Regions from separate parts of the Crenothrix sp. genome, predicted to be linked through region 3. Evidence: predicted binding sites of a transcription regulator. Region 3 holds the regulator's gene; each other region holds the start of a gene.
What was found. Region 3 encodes HrcA, which represses chaperone genes, less so after heat shock. Its sites were predicted from a motif close to TNTTAGCACTCNNNNNNNNNGAGTGCTAANA; they were not measured.
Positions count from the first base shown of each region.

Region 1 (8,405 bases), on a different contig from region 3:
AATGGCCAACAAGGCGGTGAAGGCGGTTATCTTTTCATATTAATCGCTGGATTATTTGCAGGCTCAGTGTTGTCCGCTATTTTTGGACGCGTCATGGGCGGCACGATTGCAGGATTAGGCAGTGCTGCGCTGGTAGCACTATTATTTGGCTTAGGCATAGCGGCAGTCATTGTCGGAATTATGGTTTTCTTTATGATAGGTGTGGGTAGAAACGGCGGCGGCTGGTCAAATGGCGGTGGATTTGGTGGCGGTGGTGGCTGGGGCGGCGGCTCTTCTGGTGGCTCATGGGGAGGTGGCGGCGGTGGTTTTGGCGGCGGCGGGGCATCTGGCTCATGGTAGCGTTTAAACGTTGGTTACGTCATGCTTTCATGCCGCCTTGGCGTTGGCGCGTCATTTTCCCAAAGTCTGTGCTTAACGCCATAGAAGTTGCGGTTAGACAGTCTGAGTCTCAGCATCGTGGTGAAATCCGTTTTGCTATTGAAAATGCACTGGCACCGGGTTCTGTGTGGCAAGGGCTCTCTGCCAGACAACGTGCAACGCAAGTGTTCTCAAACCTAGGGGTATGGGACACTGAAGAAAATTGCGGTGTATTAATTTACTTAATGCTAGCGGACAAAGAAGTACACATTGTTGCCGACCGCGGACTCAGTAAGCAAGTGCCCCAAGCAGAGTGGAATGCTATCGCAGAAGTGATGCGCAGGCATTTTCTTAAGGGTGATTTCCAAAGTGGATCTATTGAAGGTATTGAACAAATTACACGGCTGTTAGCGGATAAATTCCCTGCAAATACAAGTAGAGTTAACGAGCTGCCTGATCGTCCCGTGGTTATCCGCAAATAAAACACGTTACCTATTTAAAAAAACCATTCGTGGTGAGCTTGTCGAACCATGAATAACAAATTAGGTAGCCCTAAATAGTAGGCAAAAAAAGGGGGAGTCTTACGACCCCCCATCCTATGAGCGCACCTCAAACTTGTCCAGCAGGTTTATTCATTTTTATACCGGTAGTATCCGATTTATCCTGCTTAGTATAATCATTGTGATTTGGCGTATTATTATTGTCGTCTTTAGGTGGCTTAGGCGCTACTCCAGCCATCAAAGCGTCAATTTGCGCTTTATCGATAGTTTCCCATTCCATTAAGGCCTGGGCCATTTTGTGCAACACTTCAATATTGTCATTTAGCAGCGTTTCAGCACGTTGGTAGTTACGATCTATCAATGCTCGCACTTCCTCATCAATCTGATGGGAAACGTTAATAGATACCTTAGAACCTGAAGATGAGTAACCCATAAAAGGCTGTCCACCTTGCTCACCGTATACCAAAGGACCCAGTTTGTCGGAAAAGCCCCAGCGTGTCACCATGTTACGCGCCAACTCTGATGCTCTTTCAATATCATTAGAAGCACCTGTAGTGACTAGATCACCACCATAGATAATAAGTTCCGCAATTCTTCCACCTAATAAACTGGCCAGTTGACTTTCTAACTTGCGTTTATTAGCACCATACTGGTCTCTTTCAGGTAAGAACATAGTAATACCTAATGCTCTACCTCTAGGCATGATACTGACTTTGTATACAGGATCATGCTCTGGAGACAATTGGCCAACGATACAATGTCCTGCTTCATGATAAGCCGTTAACAACTTGTCTTCTTCGGTCATGACCGCAGTATGCCTTTCAGCACCCATCAAAATTTTGTCTTTGGCTTTTTCCAGCTCAAACATACTGACTTCAGTTTTGTTGGTTCTTGCCGCCAATAACGCCGCTTCATTAATAATATTGGCAAGGTCAGCACCTGAGAATCCCGGTGTTCCTCTAGCAATAAATTTCAATTCAACATCCGCAGCAGCCGGTACCTTTTTGATATGTACATTCAGAATTTGTTCACGTCCTCTCACATCGGGTAAACCGACGGTTACTTGACGGTCAAAACGGCCTGGTCTTAATAAGGCTTTATCCAATACATCAGCGCGGTTGGTTGCAGCAATAACGATAACGCCTTCATTACCGGTAAAACCATCCATTTCAACTAATAACTGGTTGAGCGTTTGTTCACGTTCATCATTACCGCCACCCATGCCGGCACCGCCTCTTTGGCGACCTACCGCATCGATTTCGTCGATGAAAATAATGCAGGGCGCATGTTCTTTAGCTTGCACAAACATGTCCCTAACCCTGGACGCACCGACACCCACGTACATTTCAACAAAATCAGAACCTGAGATGGTGAAAAACTTTACGCCTGCTTCACCGGCAATCGCTCTGGCGATCAACGTTTTACCTGTTCCTGGAGGGCCTACCATTAAAATACCGCGTGGAATTTTGCCGCCCAGTTTTTGAAATTTCTGTGGGTCTTTCAAAAAATCAACCAATTCAGAGACTTCTTCTTTAGCTTCTTCACAACCTGCCACATCAGCAAATTTAACGGTCATTTTATTTTCTTCAAGCATTTTGGCTTTACTTTTGCCAAAACCGCCACTGCCCGCACCAGCTTGCCTACGCATGTAGATAATCCATACGGTTATCATCAGCAACATAGGGAACCAGGCAATGAAGATTGACATCGCCATGGACTGCTTAGGCACTTCAGAGGTTCTTATCTGAATTTTGGCAGCCAGCAAATCATCAATTAAATGGGTATCGCCTGGATTGATCGTCTCGAAGTTTTCCCCTTCCGTAGTACGAATCTTAATAAGGTTAGCGATCATTTCTACGCGTTCAATTTGTCCTGTTTTAACTTTATCGATAAATTCTGAATAAGCAATAGAGTCCTGTATAGGAGGCGTAGTATTCAATCTGTTGAATATCAGCATAGCCACTGATATCACAACCGAGATTATGAATATATTAAATAAATGTTTCTTCATTACGTTATCTCCGAATCTCGTTAGTCATTAACGATAATTTATAGGGTTTTACAGTACTCATCACTAAACAGTGCATATTTGTCTCTCGAACTCGAAAAAGATTCAAATTATTTTCATATTTCCCATAATAATTTCAAATCCGTTATCTGGGCTGCATTACAATACCATTTCTCAGCCGCTAAAAGGCTTTTTTACGCCTTTAAGCGTAGGTTATAACCAGAAAATCAGGTTTTTTCAGTTATCTTGATCTGAAAGTGTAGCGCACTCCACTACAAAAAATTTATAAGTTGTTGACCATAATTCAATTTAATTTTATTAAGCGCAATAACCTGGATTTGCCGAATGCGCTCTCGAGTCAAATTAAATTCTGCGCCTATTTCCTGCAACGTCATTTCGCTACTCGAATGCACACCAAAATGACAACAAACCACTTGGGCCTCGCGTGGATTAAGAGTTTTTATCGCCTCGGCAATCAAGGCTTCAAGTTCTGACTCAGCGATATCCTCAATGGCATGGGTAAAGGTCTGCTGCTCTAAAAAATCAACGGGGGCAAAGGCTTTCTCACTGTCATCATCATCTGAACCGTCTAAGGATATGGCGCTTTGAGCAATGGCCAAAATAGTATTGATATCCTCGCAAGATAACTGGGTCTGCTCAGCAATTTCCTGAATGCTTGCGTCCCTACCGACTCGTGTTGTAATTTGATCTTTTGCGCGGTACACCCGGTTAATGTTAGCAATTTGCTCACACGGAATGCGCACAGAACGTTCGCTACGTGATAAAGACCGTGAAATGGCCTGTCTGATCCAATACCCCGCGTAGGTTGAAAACTGAAACCCCAAGCGATAATCAAAGCGATCTACCGCTTTCAATAAGCCGGTTTGGCCTTCTTGAACCAGATCATTAAAATCCAGAAAACTGCCTTTGTATTGATTAACAATGAATGACACCAGTTTATTGTTAGCCATCACCAAATCTTGCCTACCTTTTAGCCAGCACTGCTCCGCAACAAATACGGCTGATAAATCATTATAGATGTCATTAGTGGGTAACAAAAGAAACAACGTGCTGTATTGCTCATGGTAAGTCGTTGTGAATTTCTCCAAAACTTTGGTTTTATTAGGTGTTGGCATCGCTTTTAGACGCTTATCCACCACAAAGGTTTTATGGGTTGAAGACCAATTTAAAAACTCACTCAGCCCAACGTCAACCTTAAATCTATAAGCAATAAGCTCTGCAAGCTCCACTAGATCTTCAAATAAATAAGGAAACAGCTGTAAATGCGTCATTAAACGCTGCTTACAGCTGATATAAAACGCATGATTGGTCTCCTCACGCTGCGCGTGTTGATGCAGTTGCACAAAGTCTTTTTTTATTTGAGAAATGGACGTTTCTAAATCAGTACCCGTAGTGTCAGGTTCATCACGCTCAGCGGTATCTATAATAGGTTGCTCATATTTATTAATAAGCCACAAGGCACTTATTGGAAATAGAGCCAGTGATTTAATTAAATCTGCCTTGGCATCCGCTAAATTTTTAGCTAACTGATAATTACCGTTTTTAATCTCATCTACTAACTTGCCCTGACTGGGGTTGGTATTTTGTCCCATACCAACAGTGTTAATGGTTGATGCCGATGTTTTATACTCTGATAACTGTCTATCTAAATAAGCCACAATTCTCGATCCTCTCACATAGTCGGTTCTTCACAATTAAAACGCTTATTCAATACTTTAAATTGCACAGAACCGCTGCGCTTAAAGCACACATGCGTTTTTATTGCCCTCAGGTGTTACGACAAGCCAAAACTCAATTAGTTTGATTGTTTTCTAAAATTTTTAGTTTTTGGTTTATTACGCACTAATTGAATTGTCTACTTAGGTGATGACAAATAGCTACAAAAGCGGGGGACGAAAGGAAATATTTGGATGCAATTTTCTGAGTGTTTTAGGTTAAAACGTTAAGAGCGATAAAGAGCACGTGCGTGGCATTAACCACACTGAAAACCTGTCAATGTTATCCTCCGGGTGCGCCAGGGATATTATTAATCGTTACGTACAGCTCGTGGGTCTAACGCATTTTGCACCACATCAGCAAATAAATTAGCCGCCAATACCAACGCGAACATAAATACAAAGGCGGCAGATAACGACCACCATACAATAGGCTCTCTCGCCATTTCTAGTCGTGCGCCATTAATCATATTTCCCCAACTATAGGTAGTAGGATCAACACCGATATTAATATATGACAGCACAGCTTCTGCCAATACCAGCGAGCTAAAATCAAGCACCACAGTAATGATGACAAGGTGCATAACATTCGGCAGAATATGACGTACTAATATCGTACGTTGCTTCACGCCCAGCGCGTAGGCAGCCTGCACATATTCCATTTCTCTAAGCTTTAAAGTTTCTGCCCTGAGCAATCGACACAAGCCTGTCCAGCTGGTCACACCCAAAATCAGGCAAAGGAATAAAAGCCGCATATCTGAACGCACCACCACGCTGGTAAACGAAGACTCATGATTAGCCATATACACTTGCACCATCAATACAGAAGCCGCTATAAGCAATACGCTGGGTATGGAATTTAATGTGGTGTAGATATATTGAATAACATCATCTACCCAACCTCGAAAAAAACCTGCCAAAATACCAAAGATAATCGCCATGGGTAACATAACCAAGGTAGTCAACGTGCCAATAACCAAGCCAGTACGAATGCTTTTTACGGCTTGATACAATACATCTTCGCCTACCTTATCGGTACCAAAAACGTGGTAATAGCCCGACAAATAAACCACTATGTAACTTAATAAAATAATAATAAACACCGTGCATAATGCAGGTGATAAGGTAAAAAATGGGGCTGCTGTTGCTTGAATCTTGAAGCGTGCCAGCAAAATCAAGAGCACTAAAAGACTGGAAAATAAGCAACCTTTCATAAAGGCTATGGATAATTTTTTAAGAATATCAGGAATATGTTGTGTTACAGGATCCTGTAAATGTTGCCCACCAAAAATTAAGCGCGGATAGCCCCATTGCGGTATGTCATCTGCCACGCTTATAATTTCTTTGCTATACAATGTTGTCGAAAACGGCGACGAGTAAGTTTTTTCAACGTGCTCTTTAAGGGGCGCTGCAAACTGATCAAGCAAACTGATAATTTCACCACCTTTGGCAGCAGACTTAAAATGCACCGAATCCAGCAAACCCACGGTAACAAAAAACAACAAGACCACTAGCGATATCATGCCAATATTGCTATCGGCTATTTTTTTTAATCCTTGCTTAATATGCTCTTTATTGCGCACAGAAAACGCCAGCGCCAGCAGAGCAAAAACCAACATAAATATCAGCGCATCCGTCCATAAAACAATCATTTCAATAACCTTGGGCAATTTGTTTGATTCAGCGTGTTCATAACACTTTAAATTTGTCAGCGCTAGAATAATACTCAGATGTGGATGAGGCAAGCCATCCCAGCGTCAAAATCTTCTGTTAATGAAATACTTGAAGATGAACTTTTAAAAAATTCAGCACTCTGATCCAAGGAGTGCTAATATTATATTAAAGTCATTTACAGTGAGGATATCATGACTAGTGCATTAGCTTTACCTATTAACTTGTCTGTTGGAACGTTTGATGCGTATTTGAACCTTGTGAGACAAATGCCAAAATTAACCGCCGAACAAGAGCGTGATTTAACAGTAAAATTCAAAGACCATGGTGATTTGGAAGCGGCACGTGAGCTTGTTATGACCAATTTGCGTTTTGTTGTTCATGTTGCCAGAGGTTATAGCGGCTACGGCTTGCCCATGCACGATATTATTCAGGAAGGGAATGTTGGCTTAATGAAAGCGGTTAAACGCTTTGATCCTACTATGGGCGTGCGCTTAGTATCGTTTGCAGTACATTGGATTAAAGCCGAAATTCATGAATACGTCATTAAAAACTGGGGCATCGTCAAAGTGGCGACCACCAAGGCGCAGCGTAAGTTGTTTTTTAATCTGCGTAAATTCAAAAGTGACATTGGCTGGCTATCACATAATGAAGCCACAGCTATCGCCAAAGATTTGGATGTGGATGTCGGTATCGTTTACGAAATGGAAAAACGTTTAGGCAGTACGGATATATCCTTCGATTTACCCGCTGATGATAGCGCAGATGAAAACTATAGCGCACCGGTAACTTTTCTTCAGCAGCATAATGCCGATCCTGCGGAATTGGTGGAGGCCGTTGACTGGGAAGGCCACGAGCAATCCCTATTATCCAAGGCGTTGGCGAAACTTGATGAGCGTAGCCTGGATATTCTTTCCAGCCGCTGGTTAGCTGATGAAAAAGCCACTTTGCATGAGCTTGCCGCACGTTACAATGTTTCTGCAGAAAGAATTAGACAGTTGGAACAAAATGCCATGAAAAAGCTGCGCAGTAGTGTTGTACTGGAAGCTTAATCACTCATACCTCCCCCCGACCATCACACCGAGTAAGTAGAGACGTAATATTTTATGTCTCTACAGGTCATCAAATCATGACCCCATCTGATATTGTGCAGCACTTGGTAGGGCAAGGTCGGTAACATAAACAAACCGTCTTCTCCTTTATGCCTAGCATATACGAGAGAAGACTTAGTTTTTATGCAGATTTGTATGGCCGCTGGGATAGGCTATAAAACCAAGCGATGATTTAGTCCGGTTTAAGTATACGCAGAAACGCCTGTGCATGTTCTGCGGCCTCACGACCAAGGCTGGTTAAATAACCACCGTCTTCTTGTGATACCAAGCCTTTTTTGTGTAGACGCTGTGTAGCTGCAATTGTCGCTTCTGAGGCAGTGTGTTGATGCACCTTAATGCCTTCCAATGTCGTCGACAAGTTGTAGCGTGACAAAAGATCCAATTCTTCTAAGATGTCTTGTGTGTAGGGCATTAGAAATCCTCTTATTATTTATAAAATGAATACATAGGATATGCCATTTCTACATCCTTACGGATTTTTTTTGTGAGCAAACATTGTTTAGCAGATGTTTTTATCAACAAGACCGGCTCTATAGAAGAAGCCATCCACTACAGCAAAGGCGCTAGCAGCAGGTCTAATTCGAAACGTTATGCTGTGCAGGATTAGGATCCTCAGCTGGCATATAAAAACGTGGCACACCCTTAATCGGAGCTTTGCCTATATGCAGATACTGTAGGCCTACCAGCGTTTCAATATCGGATATATATTCAATCCAGACAACGCTAATTTCCCCCTCCACTTCCAGTTCTTTAAATTCAAAAACCGTGACCAAACCTTTTTCTATTATTATCTTTTCAGGCAGACGAATCATTAATCCCTCCACTGACGCATTCACCGAATAAAACTCCCGGTAAATACCATCTAACAGAATAAGACCTGGCGCAACAATAGTCTTCCGGTAGGCTTTTCTTTTATAAAGCACACGGTCTATATCGTAGGAAACATTTTTAAACTCCAGCGCCAGCAGTAGATAATCATCCTCTATATCCACCCTAACGGCTTCGGTTTCTCCCGCCAACC
Region 1 covers NZ_JAYTLQ010000001.1:62,260-70,664, forward strand. The annotation lists gene ACHZC4_RS00330 (TPM domain-containing protein) at 1-339, shown strand, start outside; gene ACHZC4_RS00335 (TPM domain-containing protein) at 333-839, shown strand; gene ftsH (ATP-dependent zinc metalloprotease FtsH) at 967-2,868, opposite strand; gene ACHZC4_RS00345 (sigma-70 family RNA polymerase sigma factor) at 3,138-4,544, opposite strand; gene ACHZC4_RS00350 (ABC transporter permease) at 4,913-6,253, opposite strand; gene rpoH (RNA polymerase sigma factor RpoH) at 6,467-7,324, shown strand; gene ACHZC4_RS00360 (TIGR02647 family protein) at 7,557-7,796, opposite strand; gene ACHZC4_RS00365 (PilZ domain-containing protein) at 7,960-8,405, opposite strand, start outside.
Region 1: a site for HrcA is predicted at 6,405-6,435, ahead of rpoH (RNA polymerase sigma factor RpoH). Genes of this name have one in related genera too.

Region 2 (8,405 bases), on a different contig from region 3:
CAGGCTTCTATACCACCAGCTTCACTAGGTTGACCGTCATGATCAATAATGCGTTGCGTCCACAGCTGACGAGTTTCACGGTCTGGGCAATTGGCTAAAATATTGGCATCTTTGCGGGGAATGCTGACCTGATAATAAAATCGATTGGCTACCCAGCCTTGAATCTGCGCCTTGTTCAGTTTGCCTTCGTTCATCAGCACATTGTACGGATGATTGATGTGGTAATACTTTTCCATGCCGCGTAACTGGGTTTCGAATTCTTCTTTGTTCCACGGGGTATTATCAGTCATATTCATAGTGTGATTTACAGGTCAATTTCCATGCCGTCATAGGCGATTTCAATACCAGCGGCCGCGAGTATTTTACAGGGTTCAGAATCTTCATCCAAAATCGGGTTACTGTTATTGATATGGATCAATATTTTCCGTGCATTCGATACACCATTCAGGATGTCGATCATGCCCCCCGCACCGGATTGCGCCTTATGCCCCATATCGGAGGCGCATTTTTTGCCCAAGCCTTGATCGATCATTTCATCTTCCGTCCAGAACGTGCCGTCAATCAATAGACAATCGGCGGCTTGCATAGCAGACATGACGTGATCTTCAATCTCGCCCAGACCTGGCGAGTAAAACACTTTTTTGCCGGTGGAGATTTGTTCAATTACCACGCCGATATTGTCGCCGTCGTGCGGATCGTGGCGGTGCGGCGAGTAGGGCGGTGCTTTGCTTTTGATGGCTTGGGTATAAAAACGCAAATCAGCGATAGCAGGTATGGTAAAACTGCTGCCATCCACAGGAATAGGGTGGTGGTTAACCGTGCAATAATGCGACAACATATTGAAGACCGGGAAGCCGGTGGTCAAATCTTGCTTGACCATTTCTGAACAATAAATATCCAGCGGTTTGCCTTCGCGCAGCATGAGCAAGCCGGTGGTGTGGTCAATCTGGCTGTCCATTAATAATACGGCTTTAATGCCGGTATCACGTAAACCATGTTTCGGGTGTATAGCGGGGAAGGCTTCCAGTTGGGCACGTATATCTGGCGAGGCGTTGATTAGCAGCCAGTTATTGTTATCAGTACTGACGGCAATGGATGATTGGGTGCGGGCTTTGGCGTTCATGTCGCCCGTGCGGATACGGCGGCAATTGTCGCAGTTGCAGTTCCACTGCGGAAATCCGCCACCTGCACCTGAGCCGAGAACTCTAATTTTCATGTTGAGTTATCCTAATAGTGGGGATTTGGGTGATGCCTGACGGCAGCGAGGTCAAAAAAAAGGGGCTCTGTTGGGAACCCCTTTTTTCCACAAAGCCGAAAAGGAATTAACGGTTGTAGATGTACATTGTTACTTCAAAACCGAAACGCAGATCAGTGTAGCTTGGTGTTTCCCATTTCATAATCATAACCTCTTTAAGTTTCCAAAATGTTGACTAGCTTGCTCAAGTAAAGCCACTTCGAAGTATACGATGAACTGTTTATTCGCGCAACTTTTGCTGGGTGTCGTTTGATCCCAATGTAAAATTGTTAATAAGATGGGCATTTAAAAAAATGCCTTTAATACTAAAGAGATGACACCGGCTAATAGTACGCCAAGCATCCATCTATTTAGCCTTAATTCACCATCAATACGCTCAAAACGAACATTCATTTCTGCTTTTATTTCTGTTAAGTCATGTTTTGTGACAAGTCCGTCTTGGGCTTCGGCAATAACGCGCACGACTGCCTCAGCCTGTGCTTGCGGTATTCCAGCAGTTTTTAGTTTATCTACCAGTTCAAGGGTATCAAAAGTTATAGTGGCCATGATTGCTCCTGCATTTTTTTATAGTTTAGCAGGTGTTGTACTTAACCACCAAGTGCTGTTCTATTGGTAGAAATCAGTGCTCCATTAACCTTGGACACCACAGGTCGGACAATCTCGATTTTGTTTAAGTTTCATAATATTCCATTCCATCGTCAGGCCGTCTAAAAGCAATAGTCGCCCAGTCAAGGTTTTTCCTATGTCGATAATCAATTTCATTGCCTCAAGCGCCTGTATGCTGCCAATTATCCCAGTAATAGGCGCGATAACACCATTAGTAGCGCAGTTTTGCAGCTCTTCGCCATCGTGCGTGTATAGGCAGTTATAGCAGGGACTGTTATTGCGCCCCGGTGTAAATACAGCAACTTGACCTTCAAAACGAATGGCCGCACCCGATACCAGTGGTGTTTGATACTTAACGCAAGCGCGATTAATGGCAAAGCGGGTCGTGAAGTTATCTGAACAATCTAATACAACATCAGCGTTGACAACTTCTGTTTCCAGCAACTCGCCACTAAGCCTCTGTTTGACTGCATTGACGGTAGTATCCGGATTTAAACTATTCAGGGTCTGGCGGGTTGAAATTACTTTATCCATCCCAATATCGGTAGTGTGATGAGCAATTTGTCTTTGTAGATTGGATAAATCCACTTCGTCATTATCATAAATAGTGATTGACCCCACACCCGCCGCAGCCAGATACATCGATGCAGGAGAGCCTAAACCGCCCGCGCCAACAATCAATACCTTGGCGTTAAGTAGTTTTTGTTGTCCTTCAATGTCGCACAGCGGCAACATGATCTGGCGACTGTAGCGTAATAGTTGGGTGTCGTTCATAGCTTATGGCAATTAAAATGAAGTGACCAATAATGCCACACACTTGACAAACTGCGAAAGCTCATTATCATTAGCACTCATTGGCAACAAGTGCTAACAACTCAAGTTTTAATAACAATAATCTGTTTTTAGGAGACATAAATGAATATACGTCCGTTACACGATAGAGTCATCGTAAAACGTGTTGAAGAAGAAACCACTAGTGCGGGCGGTATCGTTCTGCCAGGTTCTGCTGCAGAAAAACCCAGCCGTGGCAAAGTATTGGCTGTTGGTAGTGGCAAACCGCTGGATAACGGCCAGGTTCGCGCTTTGGAAGTTAAAGTCGGCGACAATGTATTATTCGGTAAATATGCTGGCAACGAAGTTAAAGTTGACGGTGAAGACGTTATCGTAATGCGTGAAGAAGACATTATGGGCATTTTAGGCTAGTCCTAACTCATTGACCACAATCATAATCACACACAGGAATAAATAAACATGGCAGCAAAAGACGTATTATTTGGTGATGACGCACGAGTCCGTATGGCGCGTGGTGTCAATATTTTAGCCAACGCAGTAAAAGTAACTTTGGGCCCTAAAGGTCGTAACGCTATTTTAGATAAAAGTTTCGGCGCTCCAACCATTACCAAAGACGGTGTATCGGTTGCCAAAGAAATCGAATTAAAAGACAAATTCGAAAACATGGGCGCGCAAATGGTTAAAGAAGTGGCTTCGCACACGTCTGACGTGGCAGGCGACGGCACCACCACTGCAACTGTTTTGGCACAATCCATAGTCAACGAAGGCTTGAAAGCCGTTGCTGCGGGCATGAATCCTATGGATTTAAAACGCGGTATTGATTTGGCGGTGACCAAAGCAGTTGAAGCGATTATTGCCTCAGCAGCACCTTGTGCTGACAATAAAGCCATTGCTCAAGTCGGTACAATCTCTGCTAACTCTGATGAGTCAGTCGGTAAGATTATTGCTGAAGCAATGGAAAAAGTCGGTAAAGAAGGCGTTATTACCGTTGAAGAAGGCACAGGTCTTGATAATTCATTAGACTTGGTTGAAGGTATGCAGTTTGATCGTGGCTATTTGTCACCGTACTTCATCAACAAACAAGACAGCATGAGCGTTGAATTAGACGATCCGCTGATTTTGATTTACGAAAAGAAAGTCTCCAACATCCGTGAAATGTTACCGATTTTGGAAGCGGTTGCTAAATCTGGCCGTCCATTATTGATTGTTGCAGAAGACGTTGAAGGCGAAGCGTTGGCAACTCTGGTTGTTAACACGATTCGTGGTATCGTTAAAGTTGCCGCGGTTAAAGCACCTGGTTTCGGCGATCGTCGTAAAGCCATGTTGGAAGACATTGCTGTGTTGACCGGCGGTACGGTTATTTCTGAAGAAGTCGGTTTAAGCCTGGAAAAAGCGGAACTGAGCCAATTGGGTACAGCCAAACGCGTACAAATCACTAAAGAAAACACCACCATTATTGATGGTGCAGGTTCTGAAGAGCAAATCAAAGGCCGTGTAACACAAATTCGCGCTCAAGCGGAAGATGCGACTTCTGACTACGATAAAGAAAAATTGCAAGAACGTCTGGCTAAATTGGCTGGCGGTGTTGCCGTGATTAAAGTCGGCGCTGCCACTGAAATCGAAATGAAAGAAAAGAAAGCCCGCGTTGAAGATGCACTGCATTCTACCCGCGCGGCGGTTGAAGAAGGCGTGGTTGCTGGCGGCGGTACTGCGCTGGTACGTGCATTGGCTGCATTAGTTGGCCTTGAAGGTATTAACCACGACCAAACAGTCGGTGTTAATATTTTACGTCGTGCAATGGAAGAGCCTTTACGCCAAATTGTTGCTAACGCGGGCGATGAGCCTTCAGTGGTCTTCAACGAAGTACAAAAAGGTACTGGCAATTTTGGTTATAATGCAGCCACTGGCAAATACGGCGATATGATCGAAATGGGTATTCTTGACCCTGCGAAAGTCACCCGTACTGCATTGCAAAATGCAGCGTCTGTAGCTGGCTTAATGCTGACTACAGAAGTGATGATTGCCGATGCACCTAGCGATGAGAAAGGCGCACACGGTGGCATGGGCGATATGGGTGGTATGGGCGGCATGGGTGGTATGGGCGGCATGATGTAATCATGTTGTCTTAAAACCTTGCTGTTTTAAGCGCAATAAAAAGCCCTGCTTGCGTAATGCAATCGGGGCTTTTTTTATAAATATTTTTCCTTTTGCATCAATTTAAATGCTGGCATTAAACTCTCAGCAACAAATATTGCACCAGTGGCGGATAAGTGATGGTAATCAGAATACAGTGCCTTGCCCGCACTGTTAATTCTGCATCTGCGCTTGTTATCACGACATAATAAATCGCTGGGATCTAATAATCTCACCTTATAGTCTGCTTGCATTTGCTCAAAAAAAGGTAAAAGTACGTTACGTTGGGCAAGATAGCCATCAATCCATATTACTTCACCCTGTGTTTCATTCAATGCCAACCATAAAGGTACATTTCTGTCAGCCTTGGGTACAGATAACACCACCCATACCCGTTTACCCTGTGCAGTAAGGTGCTTAATTGTCTCTTTAAAGCTTGATTGAAACGCTTTCAGCGAATCATGCTCATCAAGATAGGTGATTTTACGGCTGCCTTCAGTATAAGCATTCCAATAGCCTACTAAAAAAACATCTTTTATTAACGGCTGTTGCTGTAGAAAGTCAATGACATTTTGATAAAATAACTGCCTGTTATCATTCGATTTATCAGAAAATTTTAAAGTCTTTGCCTTCAATAAAGCAGCCCCCGTGTTATAACTTACTTGAATACCCGGAACATTATACAATTCCCCCAAGGTTTCGAATGCGGGAGTTAAAGCGTCTGCGTGGCTATCGCCCCAGACAATAAAACGGGGAGGTAGATTTGAATGGCCCGCAATTAAACATTTTTCAATATCAGGTTTATAACTCTCTCCGGTGTCTTCAAATAGACAGTCTTTTTGTAATGGGTTTGCATCATCCTGCCCCGCAGCATATTGAAGCTGATAGGGGTTAAATCGCTGTGGAGTCCAGTTTGTATACCATATAACTATTCCCAATCCGAGCAATAGTATTTGAGCCGTCAAAACAGTTTTTATTAATGGTTTTTGAAGCCAGCGATGTTTATTCCGGAAAGGTTGTTCAATATATTTCCAGTTGAGTGTTGCCATCACACCGCTTAATATCAACAATCCTGTGATTATGTAGTCATGTCCATCGACTTGGACGCCCGCTTGCCAATAGGAGAACAAGCTTAACAATGGCCAATGCCAAAGATAAAGGGAATACGAGATTAATCCAATCCCTACAATGGGTTTAAGTGCCAGGCATTTATATACCCATGTCTCTCCGGTTAAGCCCGTTGTGATTAATAAAGTTGTGCCTGAACATGCCATAATCTGAAAGGGCAGTGAAGATCCTAATGCTGCTCCCTGCGGTGCAGATACGGCGAATATAATTAGTAATAGCCCCGCAAAAGCCAATAATTCCAGCCATAATTGCACTGTGTATTTTACAGTGAGTGGCTTACTAAAATAATAAGCCACACCAATGCCTAACAAGAACTCCCAGGCACGTGTGGGTAGCCAGTAAAAACCGAAGGCAGGTTTGTGTGATGCAGCCCAAAACGCTAAGCCCAACGATGATAAGGTAAGGAAAGTCAATATTGTCCAACACATACAGGCGCTGAATTTGCGCAACAAAAATACAAACGGCAATGGAAACAACAGATAAAACTGTTCCTCTACTCCCAAAGACCATAAATGCAGCAGCGGATTAGAATCAGCAGAGGGAGCAAAATAATCTCCAGATGAGCTCCAGGCTGCAATATTGGGGATCATGAAAATACTAGCAATTAGAGCTTTACCAAAGCGCCGAAAATCATTCGGCAGCATTACAAACCAGGCCAAAACACTAATGACAAACAGCACAGTCAATAAGGCGGGCAGGATGCGGCGCACTCTGCGCATATAGAAATTTTTAAATGAAAAAGTCTCTTGCGCTATTTCTCGTAAAATGATGCCACTGATTAAAAAACCGGAAATGACCAAAAAGATATCAACGCCCACAAACCCACCCGCAAATCCTGGAATTTGCGCGTGACAAAGAATGACGCTGAGGACAGCGACAGCACGTAAGCCATCAAGGTCGGAACGGTAAATACTTGGCATAGTAATTACAAAAAAGACAACTTTAGACTAAAGGTAATAAAATAGAATGAGTTAGAAATTATCCGACCCATTCTATAAGTTATCAATCTTCGATGGTAATGGTATCCCCACGCTTAACCCAACCCGCTTGAACAACCTTAGCATACACGCCCACACTAGGCAGTTCCTTACCTGCAAACGGCACCATTGGTGTATTTTTTCCAACGGCGTGCTTCAGTATGCCACTGTCCGCAGGCAAATCACCTTGAGCCAACGTTGGCATTACGCAACGAGGGCAGGGATCTGAAATGTGTACCCGTAAGGTATCACCTAATCGTATGGTTTTACCTACCCAATCATTCTCAACAAAGCCTTCCAACCCCAGGGTATCAACCATAATATTCGGTCTAAAACGCCTGACCTCAAAGCGACCAGAAGGATACAGTTTTTGCATGGCCTGGATTGAGCTGGTAGTCAGTAAATGCAGCGCAGCATAGTCAAAAAAGGAACCTTGTGGCGCATCGCCAGCAACCGTTTCGCTGGAGATTTCGTTGGCTTCGCCTTCGTATTCTGGCCAATATTGCTCTAGTTTTGCAGCGTCTGGTGCTTTGGTTTCTAATCTTACCGGGCGTCCTAAAAAACTGGACAGCTTGTCATTAATATCAGCTTGATCACTGTGTAAAACACTACCGTCTGGAAGTGAAATCCACACTGCTTGAGATGCGTTAGCTTCAAGTGGATCAGTGTAGGCAGCGCGAAATGAAAAAATATTAGGCCATTTTTTTGGATTTTTGGCGCTGACAACTTTGTTAGTTTCGGTATCGATAAGCGCATAAAAACGATCACCTAATAATCCGCCCATACTAATGTGCGCCCCATTAAGCTCTTCACCCATCATTGATTTTACTGGATAGCGCCATAATGTGGAGACGGTTATTGCGGTTTTGTTTGACATGACTACTCCGTAGTTTTTTATTGTGTTGTTTTAGTAGTTCTGCGACTACTCTGTGAAAGGGCGATTATCGAACTGAATAGGGCTTGTTGTCAACGTACAAGCGCGAGCTAATCAATATTTAACAATAGTGTAATTTAGTGCTGAAGCAGTGTTAAAAAATATCAAATAAATGCACTGTAAAAGTGTGCTGAGGTTTAGCTAACGATTGCGATAACCATAAAAAGGTGAATAATAACCGCCGTAATAGGGATAATTGCCCCATCCACCTCTCATGCCGCCATAATAACCGTTATAAGGTCCAAAGCCGCCATATCCCATTCCATAACCCCCATAGAAAGTACTGGGGTCGTATTTTGGCCACAAATGAATGATCTGTGATAAAACGACTGGCAGTTTAAGCGTTTTTTTATCAACTGTTCGGTCTACCTCTCCAAGCAAGGCGCCAAATACCGTGACTTCAGTATTTTTGCTATAAACTACAGGATCAAGAAAGCTGGGGCTGTTGATTATAAAGCGTCCCGAATTAGTTTGATCCAGTTGCGGCCTTCCGTAGCTGTTTAAAGGATACAGTAAAACTTGAATATAACTTTGATATTCTTCGTTTTCTACGTCAATAATCACACCACCCCAACGCACA
Region 2 covers NZ_JAYTLQ010000048.1:59,006-67,410, reverse strand. The annotation lists gene pqqC (pyrroloquinoline-quinone synthase PqqC) at 1-290, opposite strand, end outside; gene pqqB (pyrroloquinoline quinone biosynthesis protein PqqB) at 305-1,216, opposite strand; gene pqqA (pyrroloquinoline quinone precursor peptide PqqA) at 1,323-1,397, opposite strand; gene ACHZC4_RS10425 (DUF1640 domain-containing protein) at 1,541-1,801, opposite strand; gene ACHZC4_RS10420 (HesA/MoeB/ThiF family protein) at 1,886-2,635, opposite strand; gene groES (co-chaperone GroES) at 2,777-3,064, shown strand; gene groL (chaperonin GroEL) at 3,113-4,768, shown strand; gene ACHZC4_RS10405 (acyltransferase family protein) at 4,843-6,834, opposite strand; gene ACHZC4_RS10400 (MOSC domain-containing protein) at 6,917-7,768, opposite strand; gene ACHZC4_RS10395 (Slp family lipoprotein) at 7,967-8,405, opposite strand, start outside.
Region 2: a site for HrcA is predicted at 2,704-2,734, ahead of groES (co-chaperone GroES). Genes of this name have one in related genera too.

Region 3 (8,405 bases):
AAACGTCATCCGGCTAGTGGCTTTATGAGTAATCTCCACTCGTTCACCTTCATCGGCAAACATAACCGTGTGTTCGCCCACAATATCGCCCGCACGAATAGTGGAAAAACCGATGGTTTTACGATCACGTTCGCCAGTGTTGCCTTCTCGGCCATAAATTGCACAATCTTTTAAATCACGATCCAGTGCCTTGGCAATCACTTCGCCCATGCGCAATGCCGTACCGGACGGCGCATCAATTTTATGCCGATGATGGGCTTCAATGATTTCAATGTCCGTGTAATCGCCCATGACTTTGGCGGCAATTTCCAATAATTTGAGCGACAAATTTACGCCGACACTCATATTGGGTGCAAACACAATGGCCACATCGTTAGCCGCAGCTTGTATGGCGGTTTTTTGCTCATCCGTGTAACCGGTCGTACCGATCACCAGTTTTTTGCCCGCTTTACGGCATATTTCAATCACCGCCATAGAAGCATCAGGACGGGTAAAATCGATTAATACATCAAATTGATCCAGCACAGACGTTACATCATCAACAATAATAATGCCCAAAGACCCGATTCCAGCCAATTCTCCGGCATCTTTACCGATAGCAGCGCTACCAGGTCTGGAAATAACCGTCGTCAGCAAACTATTGCTGCTGACCGCTGCTTTAATTAAACAAAGCCCCATGCGCCCTGATGCGCCAATAACTGCAATTCGCATGCTTATTATCCAGTTAATTTATCAAAAAAACTCTTTACGCCGTCTGTCCACGAATGTTCCTGTGGATTATGTTTTTTACCGCCACCACTGAGTGATTGCCCCAGTTGTTCAACCAAAACTTTCTGTTCTTTGGTTAAATTTACCGGCGTTTCAATTTGCACTTTACACAGCAAATCGCCCACTGCTCCGCCACGTACAGGCTTAACGCCTTTGCCCCGCAATCTGAACAGTTTGCCGGTTTGGGTTTCAGCAGGAATTTTTAACGATACCTTGCCGTCCAGTGTAGGCACATGAATATCATCGCCTAAGCACGCGGTGACAAAACTGATCGGCACTTCGCAGTATAAGTTAGCGCCATCACGCGTAAAAATCTCATGATCTTTAACCTGGATTTGTACATACAAATCGCCTGCAGGAGCGCCGCGCTCACCCGCCTCACCTTCTCCGGTTAAGCGTATTCTATCGCCTGTATCGACACCTGCGGGGATTTTTGCCGATAAAGTTTTGCTTTCTTGTACGCGGCCTTGGCCATGGCATTTACCACACGGATCTTTGATTTGCTTGCCCGTGCCACGGCAGGTAGGACAGGCTTGTTGCACAGAAAAGAAGCCTTGCTGCATGCGTACTTGGCCATGACCATGACAGGTAGAGCAAATCACAGGACTTGTGCCTTTTTTAGCGCCAGAACCCGTACATTCACTGCACACTACAGCAACAGGGATACGAATTTTGGCCTCGGTACCAGCAACCGCTTCTTCCAGTGACAGCTCTAAGTTATAGCGTAGGTCATCACCGCGCTGTGCTGCGCCGCCACGTCTGCCATTCCCAAATATATCGCCAAACACATCGCCGAATACATCGCTAAAGCTTTCTGCGCCAAAACCGCCTGGCCGTCCACCACCGGATTGATCGACACCGGCATGGCCAAATTGGTCGTAAGCGGCACGTTTTTTGGAATCGGATAGAATCTCATAAGCTTCTTTAATTTGCTTAAATTTGATTTCAGCCGCTTCAGGATTATCCGCATTGCGGTCGGGATGATGCTTCATCGCCATACTGCGATAGCTTTTTTTTATTTCTGCGTCGCTGGCGTTTCTATCTACGCCGAGGAGTTTGTAAAAGTCTTCTTTTGCTGCCATGGAATGTTATTTTTGTGTGTTGTCAGGGTAAAAATCTTCGTCTAATAACTGTTTTTGCTCATAAGAGCATGTTACTGGAAATGTTGCTAGGGGTAATTTTGTCTCATTAACAGCTAATTTTACCGCGCGGCCATAAGATTTTTCGATAGCTTCAGTGAGATAGTTCTTCAAGCTGGGCATATCGCTTAAAAGATAATCAAGTTGTATACGTTGTTCATTGATGGAAGAATTCCAGCTATTACAGCGCATAGCAGGTTGATACTGCCATTTTAATAGATGGGCTATCAGGATGATAAGGCGATTAACCAATTCTCTTTTATTGCTTTTTGCCATATCCTCTAATTCTTCGATTAAGTGAGTGGTATCAATTTCACTAAACCGCGCTTGTTTTAACAACAAGATATGTTCTTGGGTCCATAAATTAAAATCATGGTCGTAAAGCGTTTGGATATTCATTAGTGCCCTACCGTAAATAAAAAAGCGTGGTTACGCATTAATAACCCAGCTTTCAAGAGCACTGCATTAAGTTAAGCAAGAAATCTCCCTTTCCTACTGGAGAAGGGGCGTGTTCTTAACTTAATGGCAGTGACTTTCAAGAGATGTTACGCATTGTCCACGAAAACCACAAAAAACTCCAACAGACATGATGCTGTAACGAACTGCCTTGCTCTACCGGTTAAAACGCCAAAGCAGGTCTAGCATATTCCCTTCTAACTAAAGGAAAATATTGCCGACCTGCTCAATTGGTTTTACTTATTTATCGTCTTTAACTTCTTCAAACTCGGCATCAACCACACCGTCATCTGCCGCGTGAGCAGATGATCCACCCGCAGCGTTACCCGCGTCTTCGCCACCGGCTTTTTGTGCATAAACACGTTCGGCCAGTTTACCAGACAATTCAGTCAGTGCATTGGTCTTGGCTTCGATGGCATCCTTGTCTTCATCTTTAACCACCTCTTTCAAGGCGTTGATGGCTTCTTCAATGCTGGCTTTTTCAGCAGCATCCACTTGCTCAGCCAATTCTTTCAGTGACTTTTCGGTAGCGTGGATCATGCCCTCCGCATGGTTACGGGCGTGTACCAGTTCAGTCAATTTACGGTCTTCATCCGCATGGGCTTCAGCATCTTTAATCATGCGTTCCACTTCATCAGGTGACAACCCACTAGAGGCTTTAATAACAATCGATTGTTTTTTGCCCGTGGCCTTGTCTTTAGCCGATACGTTCAAAATACCGTTGGCATCAATATCAAAAGACACTTCAACTTGTGGAATACCACGGGGAGCCGGAGGTATATCCGCCAGATCGAAACGTCCAAGTGATTTATTGGCAGCCGCTTTCTCACGTTCACCTTGCAACACATGAATGGTCACAGCAGTCTGATTGTCATCCGCTGTTGAAAATACTTGTGAAGCATTGGTCGGAATGGTGGTGTTTTTTTCAATCAGCTTGGTCAGGATGCCGCCCATGGTTTCAATACCCAAAGACAAGGGAATAACATCTAGCAACAATACGTCTTTAACATCGCCTGATAAAACCCCCGCTTGAATGGCAGCGCCCAGAGCGACTGCTTCATCTGGATTGACATCTTTACGCGGTTCTTTACCGAAAATGTTTTTGACCATTTCCTGCACTTTAGGCATACGGGTTTGGCCGCCTACCAAAATGACATCGTTAATGTCAGATGCAGAAAGCCCAGCGTCTTTTAACGCGGTAATACAAGGACCTTTAGTGCGTTCAATCAACTCCTCTACCAAAGACTCCAGCTTGGCGCGGGTTAATTTAACGTTTAAATGTTTAGGCCCTGTGGCATCCGCCGTAATATACGGCAAATTAACATCGGTACTTTGCGCCGAAGATAATTCAATCTTGGCTTTTTCTGCCGCTTCTTTCAAACGTTGCAGCGCCAATGGATCGTTATGTAAATCAACTGTAGTTTCTTTTTTGAACTCATTGGCCAAATATTCAATCACACGTGAGTCAAAATCTTCACCGCCCAAAAAGGTGTCGCCGTTAGTGGACAATACTTCAAACTGGTGTTCGCCGTCGATTTCAGCAATTTCAATAATCGATACGTCAAACGTACCGCCACCCAAATCGTAAACAGCAATTTTGGTGTCACCTTTGGGTTTGTCCATACCGAACGCCAACGCCGAAGCCGTCGGTTCGTTGATAATACGTCTGACTTCAAGACCCGCAATACGACCGGCATCCTTGGTCGCTTGACGTTGTGAATCATTGAAATACGCCGGTACGGTGATAACTGCTTCGGTGACTTCTTCGCCTAAATAAGCTTCGGCATCTTTTTTCAGCTTCATCAAAATACGTGCTGAAATTTCTGGCGAGGCCATTTTTTTGCCGCGCACTTCAACCCACGCATCACCGTTTTCTGCTTCAACGATTTTGTAAGGCACCATTTTGATGTCTTTTTGTACGACATCATCTTTAAAACGACGACCAATCAAACGCTTGATGGCAAACAGCGTGTTGTTAGGGTTGGTGACCGCTTGACGCTTGGCGGATTGACCGACCAATACTTCGTCATCACCGGTAAACGCAATAATAGAAGGTGTAGTACGCGCACCTTCGCTGTTTTCGATCACTTTAGCAACGCCGTTTTCCAGCACTGCAACGCATGAATTGGTGGTTCCTAAATCGATTCCGATTATTTTAGCCATTGACTATACTCCAGACTTTAATAGATGTTGTAAATGATGATACCAATATGGGGGCTGTTTTAATGTCTTCAAGCCTTTTAGTTATCGGCTAACGGTTTTTCTGCGGCTTTTGCCACCACAACCATCGCAGGGCGCAGTAAACGGCCATTTAATAGATAGCCTTTTTGGAACACAGTCACCACGCTATTAGGTTCAGCGCCTTCCACTTCCTGTACCATGACAGCCTGATGGTGATCAGCATTAAAGGCTTGCCCAACCGGGTCTAGGGTTTCAATTTTAAAGCGGGCAAACGCGGCTTCAAATTGTTTAATGGTCAGTTCACTGCCTTCACGAAATTTTTGCACTTCTTCGCTATCGCCGGTCGCCGCTTGCAAACCCAGTACCAAGCTGTCTAGTACCGACAGCATTTCCTTGGCAAAATTGGTCAGCGCAAATTTATGCGCGTCTTCTAAATCCTTTTGGGTACGTCTTTTCAGATTTTCCATTTCTGCCATTGCACGAACCGCTTTATCCCAGTTGTCTTGAGCTTTCTGTTCCGCAGCATCCAATGCTTTTTGCAGTTCTTCAACCGTGGGTTCTAGCTCAAGCAATTCCGTGTGTTCACTGTTATCTTGAATGTTGATTTCGTCTTGAATTTCAGGCGTTTCCTGATCAGTACTCATATTTGGAGTTTCCTATCTGTTAGTTAATATTTAATTTTGTTATAAGTAGGGATAACCTTACTTTTAAAAAGACAGGTTAATGCAAACTTAACAATCAAGGTTTATCTAACTATGGGGATGTTGGATTAGGATTCAAGGCTGCGCTTAATAATTTTGCGGTAATGTCAACAAACGGGATAATTTTTTCGTAGGCCATGCGTGTAGGACCAATAACGCCCAAAACGCCCACCACTTTATCACTGATATGATAAGAGGAAGTCACCAGACTGCACTGGTCAAAGACCTGATAGCCGGATTCTTCGCCAATAAATATTTGTACACCGCTAGTCTTCATACATTGATCAAGCAGATAAATAACATCCTGCTTTTGATTAAACGCATTAAAGAGTTTTTTTAAATGATCCCGACCTGCCAATTCAGAAAACTCCATCAGATTGGTTTCGCCGGTTAGTACGTAATCTTCTTTGGGATTTTCGTCTTCAAACGCCAGTTGCGCTATTTTGACGGCATCGAGCAGGCTTTGGTTAATGCGTTGCTGATCATCTTGCAATTCTTTAAACACAGATTCACGAACTGCCGCAAGGCTATGTCCACTGTATATAGAGTTGAGATAGTTACCAACCTGCTGTAATTCTGCCGCACTGAAAGCCCGCGTAGTTTGAATGATTTTGTTGTGAACTTCCTGTTCATTAGTCACAAATATCACCAAAACACGCGCATTGGATAAAGACAAAAATTCAATATGCCGTAAGCAGACTAACTCTCGTTTGGGCAGCGTTACTACACCCGCCATTTGTGTAAGCTCAGACAGCAACCGTGAGGCGCGACCTATAATATCTTTATTACCATCCCGGGCGCTTAGTTCGTGGTGTACCCTTGATAATTCGTTAGACTCCAGCGGTTTGACAGTCAGTAAAGAATCGACAAACAATCGATAGCCGCTGGCGGTAGGAATGCGTCCTGCAGAGGTGTGCGGTGAATGCAAAAAGCCCATGTCCTCAAGATCAGCCATAACATTGCGGATGGTGGCAGGACTTAGTTTTAAATCAGAATCTTTAGATAATGTTCTCGAACCTATCGGCTGGCCATCGCTGATATAACGTTCAATTAATATTTTTAATAGCTGTAACGATCTTTCATTTAAAACTTGCGCACTACTCACACCAACCTCTTTATTTACAGTAATTTAGCACTCATATAATTGGAGTGCTAACTTTTAAAAATATCAGCTGCCTGTATTCTTGTCAATACATTAAAAATAAGCGCTATTTGTCCACCAGAACACTAAAACACCGGAGAAAAAATGTTTACATTATAGGCTAGACCAATAACGTGTTTTTTACAGCAAGGTAATATTCCTGCAAGTATCTGTAGGCAAAGATTAAAACTGCAACGCCTCAAATCTAATACAGAAATCAAGAGATCGTTTGACTGGTTAAGAGGAAGGCACTATATTCCAGTGCAGAGCCCGCTAGGTTTATTATTTCTTTCTTTTCTATACATAACAGGAGAGCACCACATGATTCCATTCGATCTAACTGGCCCCATTATTTTCTTCGTCGTAATTTTGGCTTTTCTGTCACTGCGCATCGTAAAAGAATACGACCGTGGCGTCATTTTCTTTCTCGGTAAAGTTACTGGCGTACGCGGCCCCGGCCTTATTATTCTGATACCGATTCTTGAGCAGATGACCAAGGTTACCCTGCGCACGATCACCATGAATATCCCATCGCAGAAGATCATCACCAAAGACAACGTATCCATCGACATTGCGGCGGTTGCTTACTACAAGATTGTCGATCCTCAAAGATCGGTTATTGCTATTGAAGATATCACCAGCGCGGTGAAGCAGATCAGCCAGACTACTGTACGCAACGTGGTCGGTCAGTTTTCGCTGGATCAGTTGCTCTCGCAAACTGTCGATATTAATCTGCAAATCAAGAATGTGATTGACGGGCACACGGAACCGTGGGGCGCGGAAGTAACAGCCGTTGAGATTAAGGATATTACGCTTCCGGAGAATATGCAGCGAGCGATGGCAAAAGAGGCGGAAGCCGAACGTGAGCGCCGCGCCAAGATTGTCGCTGCCGAAGGGGAGTTTCAGGCGGCGGTCAAGTTAGGCGAAGCAGCGGACATTATTGCTGCGCATCCGGTTGCGCTGCAATTGCGCACACTTCAGACCATGGCGGAGATTGCCACGGAGAAAAACTCTACGATTATTTTTCCTGCGCAGTTTATGACGACCGTGCATGAGGCGCTTTCAATGGTTAAGCAAGATAGTAGTAATAAGTAGTTGCTCAGATCAGAGGCCACGCCGAGACATGAGACGCATCATCGCGAAAGATGCGCTTCACTTCGTTTAGCAAAAACTATGGCTCTGTGCAGGAGGCTTTTTTGGGGCGAATAATTTCTCCAGACCCGCATTCTAGCTGTATTCGGCCACAACCAGACACACAAAATTCAAAGGCTCGAACCAACAGAAAGAATTATGTATAAATTGCTTGTATTATCGTGCCGTAATGAATTCTAAATTCTTGCTAGTTAAATTTTTATTGGGAGAAATCAAAATTATGAAGAAGAGTTTAATCATACTTTTAGGATTGCAATTCTTGGCCAGTGCATCTTTTGCTGGTATACCTGAGCAAATTACAAACAAAGAAGAAATCAACAAAATCTTGTCGCAAATCCCCGTTACAGATAAAAATATGAATTACCGAAATATCGGTGAAAGACTGGCTAATATTGGAATGACAGTTGACAACATCATGATTTATAAAATCACAAAAAAAAGCGACATTGAATCCGATGAAGATAGACTTGGCGATGTAATTTTCCAAGTTTATACAAGCAATCCGTCATCAATTCTTACAACACAATATTGCGATATGCTTGGATCGCCAACATATTTAAAACGAAATGGGAAATACATTCCACAAGACAGAACAGCCGTTTGGTTAATGACCAGTAAATGTTAATTACCGAAAAAGGTGAAAGCTAGCAATGCGAGTTACATTTGATACCAACACCTTAGATCGTGCAGTTCGGCCTAATAGGTTTCCAAAAGATATGCGTCAACCCGAATACTTTAAGATTCAACAAGGATTAGTTTCTGGTTCAATTGAAGGTTTTTTTTGCGAAACAATTGTCACATGCGAGGGTATTCAAAAAATTGATCGTGCGGAGGTATTAAGTAGTATGACGTTGACATCGACACGAG
Region 3 covers NZ_JAYTLQ010000029.1:5,642-14,046, forward strand. The annotation lists gene dapB (4-hydroxy-tetrahydrodipicolinate reductase) at 1-711, opposite strand, end outside; gene dnaJ (molecular chaperone DnaJ) at 717-1,850, opposite strand; gene ACHZC4_RS07170 (DUF29 domain-containing protein) at 1,857-2,306, opposite strand; gene dnaK (molecular chaperone DnaK) at 2,604-4,526, opposite strand; gene grpE (nucleotide exchange factor GrpE) at 4,604-5,188, opposite strand; gene hrcA (heat-inducible transcriptional repressor HrcA) at 5,298-6,350, opposite strand; gene ACHZC4_RS07190 (SPFH domain-containing protein) at 6,708-7,481, shown strand; gene ACHZC4_RS07195 (hypothetical protein) at 7,708-8,163, shown strand; gene ACHZC4_RS07200 (hypothetical protein) at 8,255-8,405, shown strand, end outside.